DNA from 2 places in the Streptomyces sp. NPDC018029 genome. Region 2 is predicted to be linked to the other one. Evidence: riboswitches for the same ligand, from Rfam matches in the RefSeq annotation. Region 2 holds a riboswitch; the other holds the start of a gene.

The links. Region 2 has a riboswitch for thiamine pyrophosphate ahead of thiO (glycine oxidase ThiO). Riboswitches for the same ligand answer to the same signal wherever they lie in the genome.
Region 1: linked by a shared signal. The riboswitch ahead of thiC (phosphomethylpyrimidine synthase ThiC) and the one ahead of thiO (glycine oxidase ThiO) in region 2 are both predicted to bind thiamine pyrophosphate.

What each region holds. Positions count from the first base shown of each region.
Region 1 covers NZ_JBIRFV010000004.1:190,625-194,790, forward strand. The annotation lists gene ACH4D5_RS13730 (hypothetical protein) at 1-417, shown strand, start outside; gene thiC (phosphomethylpyrimidine synthase ThiC) at 693-2,519, opposite strand; TPP riboswitch at 2,512-2,667, opposite strand; gene ACH4D5_RS13740 (YibE/F family protein) at 2,739-4,166, shown strand, end outside.
Region 2 covers NZ_JBIRFV010000009.1:23,615-27,780, reverse strand. The annotation lists gene ACH4D5_RS26560 (Rv2175c family DNA-binding protein) at 1-303, opposite strand, end outside; gene ACH4D5_RS26555 (NAD(P)/FAD-dependent oxidoreductase) at 436-1,599, opposite strand; TPP riboswitch at 1,802-1,915, shown strand; gene thiO (glycine oxidase ThiO) at 1,913-3,121, shown strand; gene thiS (sulfur carrier protein ThiS) at 3,118-3,330, shown strand; gene ACH4D5_RS26540 (thiazole synthase) at 3,337-4,140, shown strand.

The DNA.
Region 1 (4,166 bases), on a different contig from region 2:
CTCACCGCGGGATGGCTGTTCGGCGCGCTCACCGCGGGGGGCATCCTGGTCGCCGCGGTCGGTCTCCTGCTGACCGCCCTGCGCAACGGCTCCACCTCGCTCCAGGCCGGACTGCACGGCGAGCGGAACGAGGAGTTGACCCGCGCCAGGGAGGACTGGAGCCGGGCGCTCCTCGAGCGGGGCGTCGTGCCGTTCCTGCGGGAGGCCCTGACGGAACCGGGCGGGGCCTCCGCGGCCCGCACGCCGTCGACGAACTCAGGGGTCTCCGGGGCGAGCGGCCGCATGCCCCAACTCGGCTATCACCGGCCGGGGTTCAGCAGCCCGGACGGCGGCCCGAGCGCGGGGCCGCGTCCTAGCTTCTCGAGCCCCGACTTCTCCAGCCCCGATTTCGGCGGGCCCGACCACAAGCCGGAGTAACGGGGCCGGGGCCGGGCCGGGCCGGGCCATGAGGCTCGACACCGCCCTCGGCGCGCCGCTGTCGGCGAGCGGCGGCGCAGGCCGGAGGCGTAATGACAGGTGGGTGGGACCGACACGTCCGCGACCACCCCGTACGCACGGGAGCAGGGCAGTTGACCGGCCGGATGCCGGTCCGCTGCCTTGCTCCCGCGCGACGGCGCCGAGGCGCCCGGAGCGCGACGGTGTGAGAGGGCTCGGAGCGCGACGGTGTGAGAGGGCTCGGGCGAAACCGGCTCTCAGTCGGCGATCGGCAGATAGACCCGGTTGCCCGCTGCCGCGAACTCCTTGGACTTCTGCTCCATGCCCGCCGCGATGTCGTCCGAGTCCAGATCACCGCCGTGCTGGCGACGGATGTCCTGGGAGATCTTCATCGAGCAGAACTTCGGCCCGCACATCGAGCAGAAGTGTGCCGTCTTCGCGGGCTCGGCCGGCAGCGTCTCGTCGTGGAACTCCCGTGCCGTGACCGGGTCGAGGGCGAGATTGAACTGGTCCTCCCAGCGGAACTCGAAGCGCGCGTCCGAGAGCGCGTCGTCCCAGTCCTGGGCGCCCGGGTGCCCCTTGGCCAGGTCCGCCGCATGCGCCGCGATCTTGTAGGTGATGACGCCGGTCTTCACGTCGTCGCGGTTGGGCAGGCCCAGGTGCTCCTTGGGCGTGACGTAGCAGAGCATGGCCGTGCCCCACCAGCCGATCATCGCGGCGCCGATGCCGGAGGTGATGTGGTCGTAGGCGGGTGCGATGTCGGTGGTCAGCGGGCCGAGCGTGTAGAACGGCGCCTCCTCGCAGATCTCCTGCTGGAGGTCGATGTTCTCCTTGATCTTGTGCATCGGGACGTGACCGGGGCCCTCGATCATCGTCTGTACGTTATGACGCTTGGCGATCGTGTTGAGTTCCCCGAGGGTCCGCAGCTCGGCGAACTGCGCCTCGTCGTTGGCGTCCGCGATCGAACCGGGCCGCAGGCCGTCGCCGAGCGAGTACGTCACGTCGTACGCCGCGAGGATCTCGCAGAGCTCCTCGAAGTGCTCGTACAGGAAGCTCTCCTTGTGGTGCGCGAGGCACCAGGCGGCCATGATCGAACCGCCGCGCGAGACGATGCCGGTCTTGCGGCGCGCGGTGAGCGGGACGTACGGAAGTCGTACGCCCGCGTGCACCGTCATGTAGTCCACGCCCTGCTCGGCCTGTTCGATGACCGTGTCCTTGTAGATCTCCCAGGACAACTCCTCGGCCTTGCCGTCGACCTTCTCCAGGGCCTGGTAGAGCGGCACGGTGCCGATCGGCACGGGGGAGTTGCGCAGGACCCACTCGCGGGTCGTGTGGATGTTGCGGCCGGTGGACAGGTCCATGACCGTGTCGGCGCCCCACTGGGTGGCCCAGGTCATCTTGTCCACCTCCTCCTCGATGGAGGAAGTGACCGCGGAGTTGCCGATGTTGGCGTTCACCTTCACCAGGAACTTCTTGCCGATGATCATCGGCTCGATCTCCGGGTGGTTGACGTTGGCGGGGATCACCGCGCGCCCCGCGGCGACCTCCTCCCGGACGATCTCGGGGTCCATGTTCTCGCGGATCCCGATGAACTCCATCTCGGGTGTGATCTCGCCGCGGCGGGCGTACGCCAGCTGCGTCACCGCCTGGCCCTGGCGGCCGCGGCGCGGCTGGCGGGGGCGGCCGGGGAAGACCGCGTCGAGGTTCTTGAGCCCGCCGCGGGGCGAGGTGTGCTTGATGCCGTCGTCCTCGGGACGGGGCGGCCGGCCCACGTACTCCTCGGTGTCGCCGCGGGCGATGATCCAGTTCTCCCGCAGCGGCGGCAGACCGCGGCGGACGTCGGTCTCGGCCGACGGGTCGGTGTACGGGCCCGAAGTGTCGTACAGGGTCACGGCCTTACCGTTGGTGAGGTGCACCTGGCGGACCGGCACCCGCAGGTCGGGGCGTGAACCCTCGACATACGCCTTGTGCCAGCCGATGGACTTCCCGGCCCCGTCAGCCGCGACGGTGTTCTCAGCGTTCTCAGCGTTCTCGGCGTTCTCGTCGCTGCTGGAGGCAGGCGTGCGTGCGTCCGATGTGGTCATGAGACCTACTCCCTACGCCGGCATTACCCGGTAACAGGTTCGGCGGTCGACGCAGCGAATCCCGTACGTTTCGTGCACTCTTCGTGCCGTTTCGTACGGAGGTCAGCGCCCTCTCAGCCCGGTGCTCCGAGCTCCCGCGATTGCAAAGGTGGCTCCACGCTAGCGTCATGTCGGCCGCGCTGAACAGAGGGCCCCCTCCGTTCTTGCGATGATCGGTCAGTGACCACCACAGAGCCGCCTCCTCCGCCGCCCCCGCAGCCGCCCGCATCCGGGATGCCTCCGGAGGGGCCTGGGCATGGGTCCGGGCATGGGTCCGGGCATGGAAACGGGTCCGGGCACGGGCACGGAAATGGGCCCGGGCATGGGTCCGGACACGGGCATTCCCACAGCCACGGTCCGGCCGCGCCCGTCTCCAAGCATCTGCGCAAGGTCATCGCCGCGGTCCTGATCCCCTTCGCCACCGCGGTGGTCGTGGGGCTCATGGTGCTCTGGCCCGGCGGCACGCCCTCGCACGAGCGGACCGGCGTCGGTTTCGACCGGCAGACGCAGTCGGCGAAGGTGACGAAGGTGCAGGAGCTGCCCTGCAAGGAGCTCAGCCCCTCGCAGCCCCCACCGACCGGTGACACCTCCACCCCGGAAGGCCAGTCGGCGCAGTCCCGGGCCACGGGCACCTGCAAGAAGGCGACGATCGAGGTGAGCAGCGGCAAGGACAAGGGCCGCACCTTCACCGAGATCATCCAGCCGGACTCGCCCCGGCAACTGCGCCAGGGCCAAGAGGTGGTGGTCGCCTACGAGCCCAAGGCGCCCGAAGGGCTGCAGTACTCGGTCACCGACGTGAACCGCAAGATCCCGATGGCGCTACTCGCCGGCATCTTCGCGCTCGCCGTCGTCGTGGTGGGGCGGCTGCGCGGCGTGATGGCCCTGGTCGCGCTCGCCATCAGCTTCATGGTGCTCACGTTCTTCATCCTGCCGGCGATCCTGCAGGGCTCGAATCCCCTGGTGGTGGCGGTGATCGGGGCGAGCGCCATCATGCTGATCGCGCTCTATCTCTGCCACGGCCTGACGGCCCGCACATCGGTCGCGGTACTCGGCACGCTCATCTCCCTCCTGCTGATCGGGCTGCTCGGCTCACTCTTCATCGGCTGGGCCGCCCTCACCGGCAACACGGACGACAACACCGGCCTCATTCACGGCCTGTACCCGTCCATCGACATGAGCGGCCTCCTGCTCGCGGGCGTCATCATCGGCTCGCTCGGTGTACTCGACGACGTCACGGTCACCCAGACCTCCGCGGTCTGGGAGCTGCATCAGGCAAACCCGACGATGGGCTGGCGCGGCCTGTACCGTGCGGGCATCCGCATCGGCCGCGACCACATCGCCTCGGTCGTCAACACCCTCGTCCTCGCCTACGCGGGCGCCGCGCTGCCCCTGCTGCTGCTCTTCTCGATCGCGCAGTCCAGTGTGGGCACTGTGGCCAACAGCGAGTTGGTCGCCGAGGAGATCGTCCGCACCCTGATCGGCTCGATCGGTCTGGTCGCCTCGGTGCCGGTGACGACCGCGCTGGCCGCCCTGGTCGTCTCGGCGGACCGCACGTCCGGGGGCGGTCCGGGTGCTGCTGGTGCCGGTATGGGTTCCGGCGGCGGTGCT
Region 2 (4,166 bases):
CACGGGGGTGCCGGGCAGGGTCGGGTCGGGGGTGAAGAGCCACTCGAGCATCTCCTCGTCGGAGAAGCCGTCGTCCCTCAGGAGCGTCAGGGTGCCGGCGAGGCCCTTGACGACCTTGTCGCCGTCGATGAAGGCGGCGGGCACCTGGAGCGCCCGGTTCTCCCCACGGCGTACGGCGATCAGCTGGCCCTCCTTGACCAGCTGGCGCACGCGGGTCACCTCGACATCGAGCATTTCCGCGATGTCGGGGAGGTGCAGCCAGGCAGGGACAAGAGCGTCAGTCTTTGCGTCAATCTCGGTCACCGTCCCAGCGTATCTCTGGCCGGGGGCCCGCGACGGGTGGTGCTGCCCCGGCCGGGGCGGGGGCCGGACCTGTGCTCCACCGCGGGCCGGTGGGGGCTGGTCGCGCAGTTCCCCGCGCCCCTGGAGGGCCCGCTACAGTGCCGCCTTCTTCAGGGGAACCGAAGGGTCCGCCGTCAGCGTGGGGTCGAGGCGGGCGCCCCACTCGATCAGTCTGCGGCCCTGGGCCAGGTCCCGGGGGCGGCCCACCGCGAGGACCGCCACCAGGGCGCCCTCCCGCAGCCAGCACACCGACCAGGCCACACCCGTCGGGTCGCCGCGCCACACCAGCTCGTCCGCCGAGGCGTGGTGGCCCGCGTACTGCACGAAGCGGCCGAACTGCTCCGACCAGAAGTACGGCACGGGGTCGTACGCCGCGGGGGTCTCGCCGATGATGTTCGCCGCCACCGTGCGCGGGCCCTGCAAGGCGTTGTCCCAGTGGTGCACGAGCAGACGCTCGCCGTACCTTCCCGAAGGGAAGGAGGAGCAGTCGCCGACCGCGTACACGTCGGGCGCCGACGTGCGCAGGCCGTCGTCGGCCACGACCTCCCGGTGGCTGCCCAGCTCGATGCCGGAGCCGGTCAGCCAGGCCGTCGCGGGCCGCGCCCCGATGCCGACGACGACGGCGCCCGCGGGCAGCCGGGTCCCGTCGGACAGGACGACGGTGCCCGGTTCGACACGCTCCACGCGCGCGTGGGTGCGCAGGACCGCTCCGGAGTCGGCGTACCAGCCCGTCATGGGGGCCGCGACCTCCTCGGGCAGCGCTCCGGCGAGCGGCCGAGCGGCGGCCTCGACCACGGTGACGGAACAGCCCGCCTCGCGCGCGGCGGTCGCGAACTCCGCGCCGATCCAGCCCGCCCCGACGACCACGACGTCCTGCTGCTCGGCGAGGACCGGGCGCAGCCGCTCGGCGTCGTCCAGGGTGCGCAGGAGGTGGACGCCGGGGACTCCCTCGGTGCCGGGCAGCCGGATCGGTTCGGCGCCGGTCGCGAGGACCAGCACGTCGTACGCGAGGGGGCCATCAGCGGTGTCCAGCTCGTGGTCGGCGGGGCGCACGCCGGTGACCGCGCGCCCCAGGACCAGCTCGATGCCGAGCGCCTCGAAGTCGATGTCGAAGGCGGAGCCCTCCGCCTTGCCGAGCAGCACCGCCTTGGACAGCGGCGGCCTGTCGTACGGCTGGTGCGGCTCCGCCCCGACGAGGGTGACCGGGCCGGCGAACCCCTGTTCCCGCAGGGCCACCGCGGTCTGCACCCCGGCCATGCCGGCTCCGACGATGACGACGCGCCGCTCCGCGTGCCGCTGATTTCCGCTCTGCCTCTGCTGCTCGCTCACCCGATCACTGTAGGGCGGCGGCCCGTGGCGGCTTCAGATGGCTGCGGGGAGATCTCTGACACACCGTCACCGCCCATACCCGGACAGCTCCCCTACTGCCACGCGAAGCGACGGGCTAGGGTGGCCGGTGCAGAGCACTCGCGGGAGCCCGGGCGCACCGGGCTGAGAGGGAGGCTGGGACGGCCTCCGACCGTACGAACCTGATCCGGGTCATGCCGGCGAAGGGAGGGGCTGGACGCCCATGCATCCACGTACGACACCACCATCCGCCACCTCTGACGTCCTTGTCGTCGGAGGCGGCGTCATCGGCCTGGTCACGGCCTGGCGGGCCGCCCAGCGCGGGCTTTCCGTCGCGCTCGTCGACCCCGCGCCGGGCGGCGGCGCCGCGCAGGTCGCGGCGGGCATGCTGGCCGCCGTCACCGAACTCCACTACGGCGAGCAGACGCTGCTCGGCCTCAACGTCGAGTCCGCCCGCCGCTATCCCGCCTTCGCCGCCGAGCTGACCGAGGCGAGCGGGCAGGACCTCGGCTATCGCGCGTGCGGCACGCTCGCCGTCGCGCTCGACTCCGACGACCGCGCCCACCTGCGCGAACTGCACGCCCTGCAGCGCCGTTCGGGGCTGGAGTCCGAGTGGCTGAGCGGCCGCGAGTGCCGCCGTCTCGAACCGATGCTCGCTCCGGGCGTACGCGGCGGGCTGCGGGTCGACGGCGACCACCAGGTCGACCCGCGCCGGCTCGCGGCGGCGCTCGTGGTGGCCTGCGAGCGGGCCGGTGTGGCCTTCCACCGCGCGTGGGCCGAGCGCCTCTCGGTCGTCCGCGACCGGGCGTGCGGCGTCGTCCTCACGGACGGCACCGAGCTGGGCGCGGGTCTGACGGTGCTCGCGGCGGGCAGCCTCAGCGGGCGCCTCGGGGGCATGCCGCAGGACGTCCTGCCGCCCGTGCGGCCCGTGAAGGGCCAGGTGCTGCGGTTGACGGTGCCGAAGGCGTACGCGCCGTTCCTGAGCCGCACCGTGCGGGCCGTGGTGCGCGGCAGCCACGTCTACCTCGTCCCGCGCGAGAACGGCGAGCTCGTCGTCGGCGCGACCAGCGAGGAGCTCGGCTGGGACACCACGGTGACCGCCGGCGGTGTCTACGAACTCCTGCGGGACGCGCACGAACTGGTCCCCGGCATCACGGAACTGCCGCTGACCGAGACCCGCGCGGGCCTGCGCCCCGGCTCCCCCGACAACGCGCCGCTGCTCGGCCCGACGCGGCTCGCCGGACTCCACCTGGCCACCGGCCACCACCGCAACGGCGTCCTGCTGACGCCCCTGACGGGTGACGTCATGGCGCACGCCCTGACCACCGGTGAACTGCCGGACGTGGCGCGTCCGTTCACCCCGCGCCGCTTCGCCGGGCCCTCCCCCGTACCCCCACCCGCCACGCCGCACTTCACGGAGCAGCACGCATGAGCACGCCCTTCGCCGTTTCCGTCAATGGGGAAGCACGCGACGTGGCCTCGGGCACCACGCTCGAAGCCGTCGTGGCCACTCTCTCCTCGGCGCACTCCGGTGTCGCCGCCGCCGTCAACGAAACCGTCGTCCCGCGCGCGCAGTGGTCCACCACGACGCTCGCCGCGGGCGACCGCGTCGAAATTCTCACCGCCGTCCAGGGAGGCTGAAGCACCATGGCAGACGACCCCTTCGTCATCGGCGGGCTCACCCTCTCCTCGCGCCTGATCATGGGTACGGGAGGGGCGCCCAGCCTCGACGTCCTGGAGCGGTCCCTCATCGCGTCCGGCACGGAGCTGACCACCGTCGCGATGCGCCGCCTCGACCCGGGCGTCCAGGGCTCCGTGCTCTCCGTCCTCGACCGGCTCGGCATCCGCGTGCTGCCCAACACGGCGGGCTGCTTCACGGCCGGCGAGGCCGTACTCACCGCCCGGCTCGCCCGCGAGGCGCTCGGCACCGACCTGGTGAAGCTGGAGGTGATCGCCGACGAGCGCACCCTGCTGCCCGATCCGGTCGAGCTCCTGGACGCCGCCGAGACCCTGGTGGACGACGGTTTCACCGTCCTGCCCTACACGAACGACGACCCGGTGCTCGCACGGAAGCTGGAGGACGTGGGCTGTGCGGCGATCATGCCGCTCGGCTCGCCCATCGGCTCCGGGCTCGGCATCCGCAACCCGCACAACTTCCAGCTGATCGTGGAGCACGCGCGCGTGCCGGTGATCCTCGACGCGGGGGCGGGCACGGCGTCCGACGCGGCGATCGCGATGGAGCTGGGGTGTGCGGGCGTGATGCTCGCCTCCGCGGTGACGCGGGCGCAGGAGCCGGTCCTGATGGCCGAGGCCATGCGGCACGGGGTCGAGGCCGGGCGGCTCGCGCACCGGGCCGGGCGGATTCCGCGGCGGCACTTCGCGGAGGCGTCCTCTCCTGCGGAGGGCATGGCCCGGCTCGATCCGGAGCGGCCGGCGTTCGGGACGCCTTGAGAGGTGCGGGGCTCTGTTCGCTCGCG